Regions from separate parts of the Mesorhizobium sp. M3A.F.Ca.ET.175.01.1.1 genome, predicted to be linked through region 4. Evidence: predicted binding sites of a transcription regulator. Region 4 holds the regulator's gene; each other region holds the start of a gene.
The links. Region 4 encodes PhoB, which activates phosphate uptake and scavenging genes when phosphate is short. Its sites were predicted from a motif close to TGTCATNNANCTGTCAT; they were not measured.
Positions count from the first base shown of each region.

Region 1: EN818_RS09860 (LTA synthase family protein) is a predicted target of PhoB. The motif match lies at 1,237-1,253, and genes of this name have one in related genera.
Region 2: EN818_RS24030 (ceramide glucosyltransferase) is a predicted target of PhoB. The motif match lies at 3,143-3,159, and genes of this name have one in related genera.
Region 3: EN818_RS13130 (DUF1045 domain-containing protein) is a predicted target of PhoB. The motif match lies at 1,304-1,320, and genes of this name have one in related genera.

Region 1 covers NZ_SRTP01000003.1:401,521-406,139, reverse strand. Annotated here, with positions in the region: gene EN818_RS09870 (ribbon-helix-helix protein, CopG family) at 1-12, opposite strand, end outside; gene fabD (ACP S-malonyltransferase) at 85-1,026, opposite strand; gene EN818_RS09860 (LTA synthase family protein) at 1,302-3,230, shown strand; gene rpsF (30S ribosomal protein S6) at 3,544-4,035, shown strand; gene rpsR (30S ribosomal protein S18) at 4,035-4,283, shown strand; gene rplI (50S ribosomal protein L9) at 4,550-4,619, shown strand, end outside.
Region 2 covers NZ_SRTP01000012.1:147,997-152,615, forward strand. Annotated here, with positions in the region: gene EN818_RS24020 (2'-deoxycytidine 5'-triphosphate deaminase) at 1-304, opposite strand, end outside; SAM riboswitch at 446-523, shown strand; gene EN818_RS24025 (O-succinylhomoserine sulfhydrylase) at 579-1,769, shown strand; gene EN818_RS24030 (ceramide glucosyltransferase) at 1,902-3,047, opposite strand; gene apaG (Co2+/Mg2+ efflux protein ApaG) at 3,264-3,656, shown strand; gene EN818_RS24040 (alpha/beta hydrolase) at 3,849-4,619, shown strand, end outside.
Region 3 covers NZ_SRTP01000004.1:337,096-341,714, forward strand. Annotated here, with positions in the region: gene EN818_RS13120 (DUF3329 domain-containing protein) at 1-22, shown strand, start outside; gene iolB (5-deoxy-glucuronate isomerase) at 399-1,211, shown strand; gene EN818_RS13130 (DUF1045 domain-containing protein) at 1,356-2,063, shown strand; gene EN818_RS13135 (alpha-D-ribose 1-methylphosphonate 5-triphosphate diphosphatase) at 2,095-3,234, shown strand; gene phnN (phosphonate metabolism protein/1,5-bisphosphokinase (PRPP-forming) PhnN) at 3,231-3,857, shown strand; gene EN818_RS13145 (ABC transporter permease) at 3,903-4,619, opposite strand, start outside.
Region 4 covers NZ_SRTP01000002.1:383,504-388,122, forward strand. Annotated here, with positions in the region: gene xylF (D-xylose ABC transporter substrate-binding protein) at 1-460, opposite strand, end outside; gene EN818_RS06490 (ROK family protein) at 725-1,966, shown strand; gene phoB (phosphate regulon transcriptional regulator PhoB) at 2,050-2,739, opposite strand; gene phoU (phosphate signaling complex protein PhoU) at 2,759-3,460, opposite strand; gene pstB (phosphate ABC transporter ATP-binding protein PstB) at 3,479-4,282, opposite strand; gene pstA (phosphate ABC transporter permease PstA) at 4,279-4,619, opposite strand, start outside.

The sequences.
Region 1 (4,619 bases), on a different contig from region 4:
CGAAGTTGGCACGGAAAAATCTCCGTTGAATACATGTATTCATGTATCGCAGCGAAGCCGAAAAATCAATAGAAAGGGGCAAAATCAGCCAAGCGCCGCGAGCGCCGTCTCGACCTCGGCAGCCGTGCCGATTGCGGCGGTGGCGATGTCGCGGTTGATGCGCCGCGCCAGGCCCGACAGCACCTTGCCGGCGCCGACTTCATAGAGCGTAGCAACGCCGTTGGCGCCGAACCATTCCACAGTCTCGCGCCAGCGCACGCGGCCGGTCACCTGCTCCACCAGGCGGCGGGCGATCTCGTCCGGGTCGCTGGCTGGCGTGACGGTGACGTTGGAAACGACCGGCACGCTCGGCGCCTTCTTCGCAACACCGGCCAGCGCCTCGCGCATGATATCGGCCGCCGGCGCCATCAGCGCCGAATGGAACGGCGCGGAAACCTGCAGCATGAGCGCCCGCTTGGCGCCCTTATCGGTGCAGAGCCTGGCCGCCAGCTCGACGGCCGCCTTGGCGCCGGAAATGACCAGCTGGCCGCCGCCGTTGTCGTTGGCGATCTGGCAGACCGAAGCCTTGGCGGCCTCGGCGCAGGCGGCTTCGACGTCGGCCTGCTCCAGCCCGATGATGGCGGCCATGGCGCCCTCGCCCGCGGGCACGGCGGCCTGCATGGCGTTGCCGCGAGTGCGCAGCAGCCGCGCGGCGTCGGCGACCGAGACGAACCCCGCCGCGGCGAGGGCCGAATATTCGCCGAGCGAATGGCCGGCGACGTAAGACACCTTGTCCTTCAGCGAAAAGCCGCGCGACTCCAGCGCCCGCAGCGCCGCCAGCGACACCGCCATCAGCGCCGGCTGCGCGTTGGCGGTCAGCGTCAGGGTTTGTTCCGGTCCTTCCCAGATCAGCTTCGACAGGTTTTCGCCGAGTGCATCGTCCACTTCCTCGAAGACCCGGCGCGCCTCGGGAAAAGCATCGGCAAGGTCCTTGCCCATGCCGACGGCCTGGCTGCCCTGTCCCGGAAAGGTGAATGCGACGGCCATTTTAGGGTCTCCAGCGGCTTGCTTTTGTCAGCCTCTGGCGCAAGCCGGACGGCCAAGTCAAGCCCGCCGGCAGCCATTCAGCACCCATTGCGGCCATAAAAACCGGCCGAGTCGCTGTTCCAAAAGGCTTTTTGGCGATCACACCTGATGAAAACCGCTCACGAATCGTTTGCTGGCTCTTCTTATTTCCGCCACAGGCATTAGCTTTGCGTGACAGTTCGATGACAGAAGCGTGACGCGAGTGGAAGACGCGTAGCATGGGCCGGGGGAGTTAAGTGGCAAGGATCAGAAAGGGCGCGGCCAGACCCGTGCCGCAGTTCCTGGAAGACGATCCGTCCACCGGCTATCTGCCGGGCCGCAGATGGCCGATCGTGCGCTACGGTCTCGCCACGCTCCTGGCCTCGGCGCTGCTGGTGTTCGCCATCGAATGGATCGTGCGCGGCGACTTCTTCGGCACCGTCGACTTCTTCCTACAGCCCTTCAAGCCCGGCTGGACGACGATCATCGTCTTCGCGCTGGTTCTGATCGGGCTCGACGCCATCATCGGCCGCAGCCATCAGAGCCTGATGATCGTCACGCCGCTGACGCTGGCGCTGGCCTTCGTCGGCCATCAGAAATCGCATTACCTCGGCGATCCGCTCTATCCGGCCGATTTCCTCTACGCCCGCCAGATCATGGCGCTGATGCCGCTTCTGGTGCGCGAGCGGCCATGGACGGCAGCGATGCTCGCGGTGGTGATCGTCGGCAGCCTGGCGCTGCTCGCCCTTGGCTGGCGGCAGTGGCGCCGCCGGGTGCCGATCCTGAGCCGCAAGGGCCGCTTGGCCCGGCTGACGCTTGCCGTGCCGCTGCTCGCCTTCTTCGTCTCGATCATGGATTACGCCACCTTCTCGTGGACGCGCGACCGGCTGCAAATCATCCCGATCATGTGGGACCAGAAGGAAAACTACGCCTCCAATGGCTTTGCGCTCGCCTTCGCGCTCAACGTGCCGATGGCGCATGTCTCGGCCCCGCCCGGCTATTCCGACAAGACGATCGCAGCGATCAAGCGGCCGGATGTGGCCGCTTCGGTGCCGGCGGAAAAGCCGGACATCATCATCGTCATGAGCGAATCCTTCTGGGACGCGACCAAGCTGCCGGGCGTCAGCATCAAACCCGATCCGATCCCGACGGTCCGGGCGCTGCGATCGGGCTACATGTTCTCGCCTGAATTCGGCGGCATGACCGCCAACATCGAGTTCGAAGCGCTGACCGGGTTCTCCAACGCGTTCCTGCCGGCGGGCTCGATCCCCTACCAGCAATATGTTCGCACGCCCACGCCGTCGCTCGCGACCTTCCTGAAGAGCGAAGGCTATCGGGCGCGCGCCATCCATCCGGGCACCAACTGGTTCTGGAACCGCGGCGCGGTCTATGCCGATTTCGGGTTCAGCGAGTTCCGCTCCGAAGAGACGTTGCCGCCAATGGAAAAGCGCGGACCGCTGGCTTCGGACGCCGCGATGACCGACGAGATCATCCGCGAGGCCGACGCGAACGAGGATCCGGTCTTCCTGTTCGCGGTCAGCCTGCAGAACCACGGGCCTTACGAGCCCTATCGCTATTACAATCCCACGCATACGGTCGACGCGCCGATCAGCAGCTGGGCGCGGGAATCTCTGCTCTCCTATGCGGAGGGATCCGCCGACGCCGATCGCGGGCTGCAGCGCCTGATCGACTGGGCGAAGAAGCGGGAGCGGCCGACGATCATCGCCTTCTTCGGCGACCATCTGCCGCCGCTCGGCCCGGTCTATGTCGAGACCGGCTTCCTCAAGGACAACGTCGCGCCACGCAAGGAGCCGACCCCGCAGGCAGCGCTCGAACATCACGAGACGCCGCTGATCATCTGGTCGAACCGCTCCGGCCCGGTCGCGGATCTTGGCGCGGTGAGCCCGGCCTTCCTGCCCTACCATATCCTCACCACGGCAGGGATAACCCATCCCTACTACACCGGATTCCTCGGCGCGCTGCGCGATCGCTACCGCGTCGTCGACCGCAATCTTCTCCTGTCCCCGTCGGGCGAGGCGACGCCCGACTGGGCCCGGCAGAAGAAGATCGATCCGGCGATCAACGATTTCCGCCTGATCCAGTACGACATGATGTTCGGGAAGCGCCAGGCGGCACCCGATTTCTTCCCGGAGACGGTGAACAGGCTGATCGCGCATACGAGCTGAGCCGGCTGCGGCAGAGAGCCTGCCCAAATGAGACCCCTCGCCGCATCACCTGCCTCGCCTTGCGCCTTGCCTTCCTGGGGAATTGCTATATAGACGCCTGCAATCTGCCGGTCCTTGCTGGGGGCTGAACGGAGGGCCGCGGCTTTTTCGAAGGCCGCGCTGTGAAGCCAGAAGGGCTTCCGCCTCCCGTGTCTCCGCTCTCGACCGTCTCGCGATGCTCCTTTCTTCCCCGCGCCTCCGGCCGGGTCAGACAAGTTGCAGAGGCTTAGCCGCGAGGGCCGGTAAGAGAAACGAAGAAAGGCAGAAAAACATAATGGCTCTTTACGAACATGTGTTTCTTGCCCGGCAGGACCTGTCGCAGCAGCAGGTTGATGCGCTTGTCGAACAGTACAAGGGCGTCATCACCGCGAATGGCGGCTCGGTCGGCCGGATCGAGAACTGGGGACTGAAGTCCCTCACCTACCGGGTCAAGAAGAACCGGAAGGCTTACTACACGCTGATGGACATCAACTGCCCGCCGGCTGCGCTCAACGAAATGGAGCGCCAGATGGGCCTGTCGGAAGATGTCCTGCGCTTCCTCACCGTCAAGGTCGAAGCGCATGAGGAAGGCGCTTCGGCAATGATGCAGAAGCGCGAGGAACGCTCCGAGCGCGGCGGCTTCGGCGACCGTGACCGCGGCGATCGCGGCCCGCGTTCGTTCGGCGACCGTGACCGTGGCGATCGTGGCGACCGTCCGCCACGCAGCTTCGATGGCGAGCGCGGTCCGCGCCGTCCGCGCGAAGCCGTTGAAGGGGGTGCAGAATAATGGTCGACATCAATCAGATCCCGACCCGGCGTCCCTTCCATCGCCGTCGCAAGACCTGTCCGTTCTCCGGCGCCAACGCCCCGAAGATCGACTACAAGGACGTGCGTCTGCTGCAGCGCTACATTTCCGAGCGCGGCAAGATCGTGCCGTCGCGCATCACCGCCGTCAGCCAGAAGAAGCAGCGCGAGCTCGCCAAGGCGATCAAGCGCGCCCGCTTCCTCGGCCTGCTGCCCTACGTGGTTCGCTGACGCCTTTGAGTTGACCATGATCTTTCCCGAGAACCGGTATCCAGTTTTCGGGATCATGGTCCAGTAAGCGGGCGGTTCGCCGCCCGCACTTTCCACCGGCGCGACGGGCGCGTCGGGTTGAGCATCAAACCCCGGGTTGAGGCCAGGCCTCTAACTGCCCAGACAGGCAGGACAGCGACACGGCGGCGACGCCACTTTTTGCTTCCTGACCTGTTCCAAACAGTCCGACGCCATCCTGAATGGCGCCAAAGTGAAGGAACGAAACCATGGAAGTCATTCTCCTCGAGCGCATTTCCCGCCTCGGCCAGATGGGCGAAACCGTCAAGGTCAAGGACG
Region 2 (4,619 bases), on a different contig from region 4:
CCGAAATATTTGAAGGCAGGGTCAGGCTTTCGAGCAGCGGCACGATATAGACGCAGCCCGTCTCCAGAACCGCGCCCTCGGCAAGGCTGATCTCATGCAGCTTCAGCCGGTCGAGCTTGTCGGCCACCAGATGATCCGGGCCGGGCAGGAAAGAGGCGCGCACCCGGTAGGCCTTGTCGCCAAGCCTGAGGTCAAGGCTCGCCGGCTGGATCTGGTTGGTGTCCAGCGCGCGCGGCGATTTCAGCGCGCCCGACTGGAACAGCGCCGCGATGTCCTGGTCCGGAAGAATGCCTGTCTGCCGCAAGGTCTGGCTCCGCTAAGGCCGGGCAAGCACGTGATTGTAGCAGGCTCCTGCCGCAAAACCGTAAGGGTTTCGCCCTACCTGCCTGGCACAACCTCTTAATGAAGCCGGCAATTGACGCAAGCGCGGCACGGGTCTAAAGGGTCGTTATCCCGTGGTGATTTGGCCGGTCGGCTTGCAGCCACGTTAAACAAGTCGCTAAAGGACCGTTGGCCGCAAGGCCGTATGGACCGGTTGCGACGTCGCGGCCGGTCTTTTTGTGTTTGGAAGCAGGGCTATGAGCAGCAAAAAGCGTAATTGGAAGCCTCAGACGGCACTCGTGCATGGCGGAACGCTGCGTTCCGGCTTCGGCGAGACTGCCGAGGCGATCTACCTCACCCAGGGCTATGTCTATGAGAGCGCGCAGGCGGCGGAAGCCCGTTTCAAGGGCGAGGAGCCGGGCTTCATCTATTCGCGCTACGCCAACCCGACAGTCGACATGTTCGAAAAGCGCATGTGCGCGCTGGAGGGCGCAGAGGACGCGCGCGCCACCGCTTCGGGCATGGCGGCGGTGACGGCGGCACTGCTCTGCAGCGCCAGGGCCGGCGACCATATCGTTGCGGCCCGCGCCCTGTTCGGCTCATGCCGCTGGGTGGTCGAGACGCTGGCGCCGAAATACGGCATCGAGGCGACGCTGGTCGACGGCACCGACATTGCGAACTGGGAAAAAGCGGTCAGGCCGAACACGAAGCTGTTCTTCCTGGAAAGCCCGACCAACCCGACGCTTGAAGTGGTCGACATCACTGCCGTTGCCGCGCTCGCCAACTCGATCGGCGCCAGGCTGATCGTCGACAATGTCTTTGCCACGCCGCTGCAGCAGAACCCGTTGCAGCTCGGCGCGCATATCGTCGTCTATTCGGCAACCAAGCACATCGACGGCCAGGGGCGCTGTCTCGGCGGCATCATCCTGTCGGACAAAAAGTGGATCGACGAGAACCTGCACGACTATTTCCGCCACACCGGTCCGAGCCTCTCGCCCTTCAATGCCTGGACGCTGCTCAAGGGCCTGGAGACGCTGCCGCTGCGCGTGCGCCAGCAGACGGAAAGCGCCGGCAAGATCGCGGACTTTCTGGCGGAGCGGCCGGAGATTGCCCGCGTCATCTATCCGGGCCGGGCCGACCACCCGCAGGCCGATATCGTCAGGAAGCAGATGTCGGGCGGCTCGACGCTGATCTGCCTCGACGTCAAGGGCGGCAAACAGGCGGCATTCGCCGTCCAGAACGCGCTCGACATCGTGCTGATCTCCAACAATCTCGGCGACGCCAAGAGCCTGATCACCCATCCGGCGACGACGACGCACAAGAACCTCAGCGACGAGGCGCGGGCGGAGCTTGGCATCGGGCCCGGCACGCTCAGGCTGTCCGTCGGGCTGGAGGATACGGATGACCTGCTCGCCGACCTCGAACAGGCGCTGAAGGCGGCCAAGTAGGCGGTGCCGGTTGGGCGCCGCTTAATGCATGTCGCTAGAAGTGTGCAGCGGTTCTGGGACAACGACATGCATCAAAGCAAAGGCCTGAAGCGCGTGAACTGAATTCGCTAATGCGTATCAGTGCGACCCGCTTTAGGCGCCCTCTTCCAGCTCGGTCATCGCATTGGCGCGGATGGTCATGGCGTTGCCGCGCCAGTCGACGGCACCGCCGAACCAGCCGCGCGCCCAGATGGCGGGAAGCAGGGCGTCGCGCACCATCATCGCGGTGATGCTGCGCGGCGATAGATACCAGCCCTTGGACGAGGCGAGCAGGCATTCCGGCAGATAGGCGATGGCCAGCACGCAAAGCGCCGTGGCAGGCAGGCTGACGCCGGCGCTGGCCGCCGCGATCAGCGCGAGCAAGAGCGGAGCCGCCACGCCGGTGAGGACCTCGGGGACGAAGAATTGCGGGAAGGTGACGCGCCGCAGCCTCGCCCAGCGCGCCTGGCGCGACCAGACTTCGGCGAGCCGACGCTGGCCGAGCGGCTGCTCGAAGGGCGCTGCGACCAGATTGACCTTCAGGCCAAGCCCGTTGACCAGCTTGGTGGCGGCCGCATCCTCGGCGATCTCGGCAGCCAAAGCGTGGATGCCGCCACTGCCGTCGAGCAGCGGCTTGTTCCACAGCATGCTCTTGCCTTGGGCAAAGCCGAGGCCGAGCGCTTCGCCGGCATATTGCCAGCGCGCCTGCAACGTGTTGAGGAAGGCACATTCGACCTCGGCCCAGAAGCCGTCCGGGCGCGAGCCGATCGGCGTCGAGCAGACGAGGCCGGTATCCGGCCGCCATGCCGCCAGCAGATGCTGGACATAGTCCTTCGGCATCAGCACGTTGGAATCGGCAAGGATCACCCAATCGTTCCGGGCCGCCTGCCATCCCTTGACGCAATTGTTGAGCTTGGGATTGGCGCTCACCTTGTCGTCGCCGATGAGCAACCGCGCCGGAACCTTGGGGTATCGCGCGATCGCGGCACTGACGAGTTTGATTACCGGATCTTCGCCATGGGCGACGCAGAAGATCAGCTCGTAGCGCGGCCAGTCGAGCGAGAAGGCGCGCTGGAGCGTCTCCCTTGTGAACGCCTCGACGCCACGCAGAGGCACAACGATCGAGACGGCCGGCTGCTTGCTTGCAGGGGGAGCAATGACGTGGCGCCGCTTCAGCCGCGATGCCGCCAAGAGGATGCTGGCGAGATTGGAAACAAGTAGGGCTGACGAGGTGACGGCGGCCGCGAAAGTCAGTTCCATCGAAGTCTGGCACTCCCGAAAGGCCGCCCGCGGCCATCCATTCGACGGAGCGCCCGAGTCGCCCGACACGGTTTGTGCACACCAACCATTGTCATGTGTCACTCAAATGACATTGTTTGGCGGCACTGCGCGTCGAGGTCGGGAGATTGGGCTGCCTTGCGTTGATAATGCCGCGCAGCGCGACAAATATTTCCTGCCGCAGCACCGGAGTTGCTCATGTATCGCGCCGTGACGCGGAACATAGAAGTGCAGGTCAGGCCGTTCTTCCTGGAGGATCGCTCCGATCCATCAGAGAACCGCTATGTCTGGGGATACCAGGTGACGATCGACAATCGATCGGAAGAGTTCGTTCAGCTTCTATCGCGCTACTGGCACATCACCGACGGTCATGGCCGCGTCGAGGAAGTGCGTGGCGCGGGCGTCGTCGGCGACCAGCCGGAACTCAACCCCGGCGACAGCTACCAGTACACGTCGGGCTGCCCCCTCTCGACGCCGTCCGGCATCATGGTCGGCCACTATACGATGCGCAACGGGCGCGGCGAGATGTTCGACGTCGCGATCCCGGCCTTCTCGCTCGACATGCCGGGCACAAGGCGGACGGTGAATTAGTGCCGGCCTGTCCGCGCATCTTGGCGCCACATATCGACTGGCTGCATGCGCCATCTCTGCTCCAACTGGATCAGTCCGATTGGCGCTGCCGCAGGATCGGCACTTTCGCCAAACGCAGCGTCCAATGCCAAGCGATGCCGTGAAAGCGCCGCGCCAACAGGAGTGTCCGGCCATGCTCGAAGCAGCAGCCTCATGAGCAGTATTGAAACAGGATTGTTTCTCGGCCGGATACCATTCGCGAAAGTCGGAACGCGACCGGAAAGTCTTATTGTCATCAACGGCGGTCAAGGGTTCATGATGAAGCCCGAACCTTCCAGATTGGAAAAGGACGCCAGACGGCTCAAACGGATCCTTCCACCGGGCATGAGCTTTGTGCTGATCAGCTACGATCCAGATCCAAAAGACGATGTTTCACTCAGGAATATGGCTCGAGACATCTCAGAGATCATCGACACCAACCTCAACAAGCCGGCACGTTTGATGGGTATTTCCTATGGCGGCGTGGTGGCAACGCATGTGGCCGCAGACTATCCCGACTCCGTGGAAAAACTGATCTTACTGGCGAGCGCACATGGCTTTTCGGCCGATGGAAAAAAGCGGCTCCACAGACAGATCCAATTCGCGAAAGACGAACAATTTCATGCGTTGCTGGAGGAATTCGCGACGGTATTTCGGCGACCGTGGCTGAACCTGCTGTTGCGTTTTCGCCTGATGTTCAAACGCAGATTGATTGCACGAATGGGAGCCCAGAGTTCAATCGTCCGCTACCTCGAAGCAATGCTCCACAACAATGTGACGAACGAAGACCTTCGCAACATCTCGGCCAGAACCTTGATCCTAGGCGGTGAAAGGGACCAGTTCTTCGGCAGCGGCATGATGGAAGCCGCCGCGAGTGGGATCGGGGGAGCGAAGCTCATGGTGCTCGCGGAAGAAACCCATATGGCCCCAGTCGAACGAGCATCA
Region 3 (4,619 bases), on a different contig from region 4:
GCCTGTTGAGCCGAAAGAATGATCGGAACCATGGCGCAGAAGCTTTTGTGGATTGGATCCTGCGTGTCTGAGGGATCGCATACGTTGGCGGTTGGCCGAAACGCCTCTCGCTCCGTCATCCACGGGCGAAGCGACGCGGCGCAGACCAGAGGATCCATGCCGTGACGTCAACACAGCCGCCGCGGTACAGAATTCTGCTCCGCTGCGCCTTTCGACCGAGGTTACGGCATGGATCCTAGGGTCTCCGCGACGGAGCTTCGCTCCTGCTGCGCCCTAGGATGACGACATTGAGAGGGACCGGCCAATCTCCAAGCTTTGTAAATAGTCCATCGAACGATGCGATCTCGGCTGCAAACAGACTGAAAAATCGGAATGTCCCGGAACTAAGGAGACAAAAAATGTCGAAACTGCTCGTCAAGGCCGACAAGGGGCACGGCCGCGTCGCTCACGTCACGCCGCAAAGCGCCGGCTGGACTTACGTCGGCTTCGACCTCCATCGCCTGAAGCCCGGCGAGACGGCATCCGGCGAGACGGGCAACCGCGAGGTCTGCCTGGTCTTCGTCACCGGCAAGGGTAGCGCATCGGTCGGCGGCAAGGGTCTCGGCCTGCTCGGCGAGCGCATGTCGCCCTTCGAGGGCAAGCCCTGGTCGGTCTATGTGCCGCAGGGCTCCGACTGGTCGGTGACCGCCGATACCGAGCTCGAGCTCGCGGTCTGCTCGGCGCCGGGCCTCGGCGGTGGGCTTCCAGCACGCGTCATCGGACCCGAGGATCTCGGCCAGGAAGTGCGCGGCAAAGGCACCAACACGCGCTACGTCACCAACATCCTGCCCGAGGGCAAACCCGCCGACTCGCTGCTGGTGGTCGAAGTCATCACCCCCGGCGGCCACACTTCCAGTTATCCACCGCACAAGCACGACCAGGACAATCTGCCGGCCGAGTCCTATCTCGAGGAGACCTACTATCATCGGCTCAACCCGCCGCAAGGCTTTGCCTTCCAGCGCGTCTACACGGATGCCAACGACAACGGCGAGCGCGATCTGGACGAAGCAATGGCGATCGAGGACGGCGACGTCGTGCTGGTCCCGAAGGGGTACCATCCCTGCGCGGCCTGCCACGGCTACGATCTCTATTATCTCAACGTCATGGCCGGTCCGAAGCGGACCTGGAAGTTCCATAACGCGACCGAACATGAGTGGCTGATGAAGGCTTGAGGTCCGACGCCGCCCGAACTGTTGGTCCAGCGCTAAAAAAGTCGCCGGCTAAGCACCGCCAGGGTTTATTTGCCTTCGAAAACCCACGAAAGCTTCGTCAATCCGTCATGGAAATCACCTATGGCGGGCTGACGAGGATCTTTCATGCGTTACGCCATCTATTACACGCCACGGCAGGACGAGCGCCTGGCGCGCGTCGCCGCCAACTGGCTGGGACGCGACCCTTTCGGCGCGGCGACGCGCCCAGTCGAGGCCGTGGGTGATCTGTCGGCGGCCGAAGTGGCCTTTCACACCGCTTCTGCCAGGCGCTATGGATTCCACGCAACGCTGAAGGCGCCGTTCCGGCTGGCGCCGAACGAGACGGAAGCCTCGCTTCGCGTCGCCCTCGACAGTTTCGCCGAAGCGGCGCCACCAGTCGTCATTCCGCGGCTTGTCGTCGGCCAGATCGACGGTTTTTTCGCGCTGGTGCCGGAAGCCCCGTTTGCCGCCCTCAACAGTTTCGCCGGCGAGGTCGTGCGCGGCTTCGACCGGTTTCGCGCGCCGCTGACGGAAGCCGAGATCGAACGGCGCAGTCCCGACTCGCTGAAGCCGGAGGAGTTCCGCAATCTTTGCCAATGGGGCTATCCCTACGTTTTCGAGACTTTCCGGTTCCACATGACGGTGTCCGGCCGCGTTGGGCCACAGGAAAGCCGCCGTCTTCGTGCAGCAATCGACAGCCTGTTCGCGGACGTGCTGCTGCATCCGGTGCCGGTGGATGCGCTGACGCTGTTTGTCGAGCCGGAACCGGGCGCGCCGTTCATGGTGCTCTCCCACCATGCGCTCAGCCGCCGCCCCGCCAGAAAAACCGCCTGATGCCAGTGCCTGAGACCATGGACCGCCTGAAATGACCGCCGAAACCGTGCTCGCCAATGCCCGCATCGTGCTTGCCGACGAGATCGTCGAGGGCTCTCTGCTGCTGCGCGAAGGCCTGATCGCAGCGATCGAGCCGGGCGCTACCCGCGCCGGCGAGGACATGGGCGGCGACTATATCCTCCCGGGTCTGGTCGAGCTGCACACCGACCATCTCGAAGGCCATTACGCGCCGCGTCCCAAGGTGCGCTGGAACCCGATCGCCGCCGTGCTTGCCCATGACGCGCAGGTGGCGACCGCCGGCATCACCACCGTGCTCGACGCCCTGCGCGTCGGCATGGACGAGGATGCCGACCTGAAGTCCGACGACATCCGCAAGCTCGCCGACGCGATCGCCGACAGCGTCAAGCAGGATCGGTTGCGGGCAGAGCACTTCATCCATCTGCGCTGCGAGGTCTCGGCGCCGGACTGCCTGAAAGCCTTCGTCAATTTCGAGGCCGACGACCGGGTGAGGCTCGCTTCGCTGATGGACCATGCGCCGGGCCAGCGCCAGTTCGTCGACATCGAGACCTATGCCTCGTATTACCAGCGCAAGCTGAAGCTGACGGGCCGCGATTTCCAGGAATTCTGTGACAAGCGCATGGCGGAATCGGCGATTAACTCTGGCCCGAACCGCGCCTTCATTTCCGCCGCCTGCCGCGAGCGCGGCATCGTGCTCGCCAGCCATGACGATGCTACCGCCGGCCATGTCGAGGAAGCGGTGGAGCAGGGCGTGCAGGTTGCCGAGTTCCCGACCACCGAGGAGGCGGCAAGGGCTTCCAAGGCGGCGGGCCTCGGCGTGCTGATGGGGGCGCCCAACGTCATGCGCGGCGCCTCGCATTCGGGCAACGTCTCGGCGAGGTCGCTCGCCGGCGACGGCCTGCTCGACATATTGTCATCCGACTACATTCCCTTCAGCCTGATCCAGTCGGCCTTCTTCCTCGGCAATGTCGTGGAAGGCATCTCTCTGCCGCAGGCTGTCGCCATGGTCTCCAAGAACCCGGCCGAGGCTGTCGGCTTGACTGATCGAGGCGTCATCGGGTCGGGCCGCCGCGCCGACCTGGTGCGCGTGCGCGTCGACGACCACGTCCCGGTCGTGCGAACCGTCTGGCGCGAAGGGCGCCGGGTGGCATGATGGTTTCGGCACTGATCGAGCGCGAGCTCACCGAAGCGCATCCTATCCGCACCGGCGTCTTCGTCGCGGTGGTCGGCCCGAGCGGCGCCGGCAAGGACACGGTGATCGGCTATGCAAAAAGCCGTTTTGCCGGCGAGCCTCGGCTGCATTTCGTGCGCCGGGTGATCACCAGGCCGAGCGACGCGGCAAGCGAGGATCATGACACGCTGGCCGATGCTGCCTTCGCCGAGGCCGAAGCCGACGGCGCCTTTGCCATCTGCTGGGACGCGCACGGCCTGCGCTATGGTCTGCCGGCCGATGTCGATGGAGCGATTGCCCGCGGTCATGTCGCGGTAGCCAATGTCTCCCGCGCCGCCATCACGGCGCTGCGCGCGCGCTATTGCAACCTTGCCGTGGTCGAGATCACCGCCGCGCCCGAGATCCTCGCACAGCGCCTGGCGGCGCGCGGCCGTGAATCGCGCGGCGAGGTGCTGGCTCGTCTGGCCCGCAGCACCAGCGTTGCGCTCGCCGGGCCGGACGTCACCTCGATCGACAACAGCGGCGCCATGGAGATCGCCGGCGAGCGCTTCGCCGAGGTGCTGCGCAAGGCAATGGCGTTCTCCGACCTGTCCGGGATGATCTGAGGCAGCCTTTCCCTTTTGCCGCAAGGAGAGAAGGACGAGGCAGAGCTACTCCGCAGGCGCGCCGGCGACGTTCCTGCGCGTCGCTTCCATCATCCGGCGCCGGGCGCGGAACACGCCCCATTGCTGGTCGACCAGCACGCCGATCAGGATCACCCCGCCCATCACCGCGAAGTTCAGCGAGGAGGGGATGCCGAGCAGGTTGACCAGGTTCTGCAGTTCCTGCAGCAGCACCGTGCCGAGCAGGACGCCGATCAGCGAGCCCTCGCCGCCGCGCAGCGAGAAGCCGCCGAGCACTGCCGCGGCGATGGCGTAGAGTTCGTAGAACTGGCCGTGGCTGGCCGGCGAGATCGAGCGGGTGTACATGGCGAAGTAGATCGCCGACAGTGCCGTCAGCACGCCGCAGATGACATAGGCGGCGATCACGACCCGTCCGGTGCGGATGCCGGAATACTTCGCCGCTTCCTCGTTCTTGCCGATGGCGTAGAGATAGCGCCCGAACACCGAGCGGTGCAGCACCACCCACATCACCATGGCGATGACGATGAGCGCGATGAAGCTGTTCGGCACGCCATAGGAACGGCCCGCGGTCAGGAATTCGAGGTCCGGGAAATTCTGCCCGAAGGCGAAGCCCGCCGTGCCGTCGGCGGTGTAGAAGCGCGCCACGCCGCGGTAGATCAGGAGGCCGCAGAGCGTCACCACGAAGGGCTGCATCTTGAGCCGCGTGATCAGCCAGCCATGCACGAAACCGATGACGGCGCCGAG
Region 4 (4,619 bases):
CCTTGATGAAGACGTAGTTGCCCTCGGGCTTGGCCTTGAACACCTCGCGAGCCTGCATGCGCCCGACTTCCTTGTTGTCGAAGGTCAGGTAGAACACGTCCTTGTTTTCGATCAGCCGGTCGTAGCCGACGACGGGGATGCCTTCGTCCAGTGCCTTCTGCACCGCGGGCCCGATCGCCGAGGCGTCCTGCGCCAGGACGATCAGCGCGTTGGCGCCCTGCGAGATGAGGCTTTCGACATCGGTCAGCTGCTTGCCCGGATTGGACTGCGCGTCGGCGGAAATGTATTTGTCGCCGGCAGCTTCGATCGCCGCCTTCATCGCCGCTTCGTCGGTCTTCCAGCGCTCCTCCTGGAAATTGGACCACGAAACGCCGATGACCTTGTCCTTCGCCTCTGCGACCGGGGCCAACGTCATCGACATGGCGACGCCCGCCAGCATGGCGGCTGCGAATTTCTTCATGATATCCTCCCTGCGCCGTGCGTGGCGCGACCTAGTCTGGCCCGAAGGCCGGCACAAGGCTCTTTTTTTCGAGCCTCGAAAAAATACTGATCCAATGGCGGAGTGCTGTCAACTGCGATTCTGAGGGTTTTTGAGCTGACAGCAACTTTTTTTCGGGTTCCGCAATAAATAATGACAGCTTCGCCTGGTTCTGCCACTATCCACACCTGTCACCCGCTGCCCATGTCATCGGAAAGCCTGCGGTGACTGGGAGGAATGCAAACGATGTCGGTGGGAATCCGCCACGACGACCTGCGTCGGCGCAACCGTGCGATGGTGCTTGCGGCCGTGCGCCGGGGTGGGCAGCCGTCGCGCACGGAGATCGCCGCCACCACCGGGCTCAGCCATTCGACCATATCCGCGATCTCCTCCGACCTTATTCAGGAAGGCATACTCGCCGAGAGCAAGGCGAGCGAGGCGGCAGCGCTGAAGCGGGGGCGGCCACAGGTCGGCCTTGCCCTCAACCCCGAGGCGGCTGCGGTGGTCACGGTGGTGCTGTCGCTGAATTTCCTCTCCGTCGCCGTCATCGACTATGCTGGCCAGGTCATCGCCGAGGAGCAGCGCCGCCTCGACACTCTCACCCTGCCCCGCGATGAACTGATCGGCGAATGCACCGCAATCGTCCGGCGCCGGCTGGAGGACCCCGACCTCGACGTCAGCAGCGTCGCCCGCATCGCCATGGGCATCCAAGGCATCACCGATTCCCATGCCCGCTTGATGCTGTGGTCGCCGATCACGCCGCTGACCGACATTGCCTTTGCCGACATACTGGAACAGGAATTCGGCATCCCGGCCACCATGGAGAACGACTGCAACATGATGGCGGTGGCGCTGCAGTGGCGCGAACCCGAGCGCTACCGCGACAATTTCATCGCCATCCTGCTCTCGCATGGCATTGGCATGGGCCTGGTGCTGAAGGGCGAGCTGTTCACCGGCACCCATTCTTCGGGCGGCGAGTTCGGCCACATGATCCACCGACCCGGCGGTGCGCTCTGCCGCTGCGGGCGGCGCGGCTGCGTCGAGGCCTATGCCGGCAACTACGCGATCTGGCGCAACGCCATGCGGATGGGCGAGGATGCCGAGCCGGTCGACATCGGCGACGCCGACATGCGGGCTCTGGCGGCACGGGCACGCGAGAATGACGGCCCGGAGCGCGAAGCCTATCGCCGGGCGGGAGAGGCGCTGGGCTTCGGCCTCGGCAGCCTGTTCGCGCTGATCGACCCGGCGCCGGTCGCCATGGTCGGCGTCAGCGCCGCCGCCTTCGACCTGATCGAGCCGGCGCTGCGCGCAGCCATCGCCCAGACCGCCGGCGGCCAGCATTCGAAGTCGATTTCCTTCGACACCGAGCCGAATGAATTGCCGCTGATCCGCGAGGGCTGCGCCGTCCGCGCGCTGACCTTCGTCGACCAGGAGATCTTCGCGCCGGGCATCCAGGCACGGGCAGGCGCCGGAAAGAACGTGGCGTGAGCCAACGCTGCTTCGATAGATCGCCACCAATGCTGAAGGTTGGCCGGGCGCCCTCGAGGTCGGCATAAGGGTCGCCGCCGGACCTAATCCTCCCTTATCGCGTAGCCCGCCCCGCGAATGGTGCGGATGACATCCGGCATGCGGCCGTTGTTGACCGCCTTGCGCAGGCGCCCGACATGCACATCCACCGTGCGCTCGTCGATATAGATCGTCTCGCCCCAGACATTGTCGAGCAGCTGGCTGCGCGAGAACACGCGGCCGGGATGGCGCATCATGAATTCGAGCAGCCGGAACTCGGTCGGTCCGAGCCGGATCTCGCTCTTCTTGCGGTAGACACGGTGCGATTCACGGTCGAGCACGATGTCGCCGACCTTGAGCACGCTGGACAGCACCTCCGGCTTCGCGCGGCGCAGCAGCGCCTTGACGCGTGCCATGAATTCCGGCGTCGAGAACGGCTTGACCAGATAGTCGTCGGCGCCGGTCGACAGCCCGCGCACCCGGTCGCTCTCCTCGCCGCGCGCGGTCAGCATGATGATCGGCAGCCGCTCCGTCTCGGGCCGCATCCTGAGGCGCCGGCACAGCTCGATGCCGGAAACCGCCGGCACCATCCAGTCGAGCACCAGCAGATCGGGCACGTTCTCCTGCAGGCGGATCTCGGCCTCGTCGCCGCGCGTCACCACTTCGACCTGATAGCCCTCGGATTCGAGGTTGTAGCGGAGCAGCACGCCCAGCGGCTCCTCGTCCTCCACCACCATGATGCGTGGCGCGATCATTGGAAATTCACCCTTGTCGTCAGGCCGCCGGCGCCGACATCTCGTCCTGCTTCGGACGGTTTGCGGGCAATTGGGTGCCGGTCAGCACGTAATAGGCGTTCTCGGCGATGTTGGTCACATGGTCGCCGATGCGCTCCAGATTCTTGGCGCAGAACAAAAGGTGCGTGCAAGCGGTGATGTTGCGCGGATCTTCCATCATGTAGGTCAAGAGCTCACGGAAGACCGAAGTGTACTTGACGTCGATGCGCTCGTCGTCGTTGCGCAGCCTGGCGAGTGCCGCCGCGTCGCCCGCCGCATACTCCTCGATCACGCCCTGCACCTGGATCAGTACAAGCTGCGCCATGCCGTCGATGGAATGCGAGAGGTCGCGCGGCGCGGCGCTGACGCCGACGGTGCCGACGCGCTTGGCGATGTTCTTGGCGAGGTCGCCGATGCGCTCGAGGTCGCCGGCCATGCGGATGGCGCCGACCACATTGCGCAGGTCGTCGGCCATGGGCTGCCGCTTGGCGATCAGGGTGATGGCGCGGTCGTCGAGCTCGCGCTGGCGGGCGTCCATGATGGCGTCGTCGGAGACCACGCGCTGCGCCATCGCATTGTCGGAATTGAGCAGTGCCTTGGTCGAGGCGCCGACCATCGCGCCGGCAAGATCGCCCATGTCACGGATGAGCCGGCTGATCTGGGCGAGATCCTCGTCGAAGGAAGCGACCGTATGGGCCATGATTCATGTCCTCGTATGAGATCAGCCGAAGCGGCCGGTGATGTAGTCCTGCGTGCGCTTCTCGCGGGGCGAGGTGAAGATCTTCTCGGTGCGGTCGAACTCGACCAGCTCGCCGAGATACATGAATGCCGTCTGCCGGGACACGCGCGCCGCCTGCTGCATGTTGTGGGTGACGATGACGATCGTGTAGTCGGCCTGGAGTTCGTCGATCAGTTCCTCGATCTTGGCGGTCGACAGCGGATCGAGCGCCGAGGCCGGCTCGTCGAGCAGGATGACCTCGGGCTTCACCGCCACGGTACGCGCGATGCAGAGCCGCTGCTGCTGGCCGCCGGACAGGCTCTGGCCGCTGGCGTGAAGCTTGTCCTTGACCTCGTTCCACAATGCCGCGCGCTTCAGCGCCTGCTCGACGCGGCCGTCCATCTCGGACTTGCTGATCTTCTCGTAAAGCCGGACGCCGAAGGCGATGTTCTCGTAGATCGACATCGGAAACGGCGTCGGCTTCTGGAAAACCATGCCGATCTTGGTCCTGAGCAGGTTGAGGTCCTGCGAGCGGTCAAGGATGTTCTTGCCGTCGAGCAGCACCTGGCCCTCGGCGCTCTGCTTCGGATAAAGTTCGTAGATGCGGTTGAAGACGCGCAGCAGCGTCGACTTCCCGCAGCCCGACGGCCCGATGAAGGCGGTGACGCTGCGTTCGGGCAGCGTCAGGCTGATATCCTTCAGCGCCTTCGATTGGCCGTAGTAGAAGTTGAGGTTCTTGACCTCGATCTTGGCCTTCTCGACGGCTGCTTCGGCCACGTTCAAATCGGTGGACAACATCGGTTTCATCTGTCCTCTCTGCGTCCGGTAAGGCTGCGGGCGAAGATGCTCAGCCCGAGAACCGTCAGGGTGATTACGAGGGCGCCGGTCCAGGCCAGTTGCTGCCATTCCTCATAGGGGCTGAGCGCAAACTGGAAGATGGTCACCGGCAGGCTGGCCATCGGCGCGTTGAGATTGCTCGACCAGAACTGGTTGTTGAGCGCGGTGAAAAGCAGCGGCGCCGTCTCGCCGGAAATGCGGGCGATCGCCAGCAATATGCCGGTGACGATGCCCGACAGCGCGGCGCGATAGGCGACGGAGCGGATGACGATCCAGCGCGGCGCGCCGATCGCCGTGCCGGCCTCGC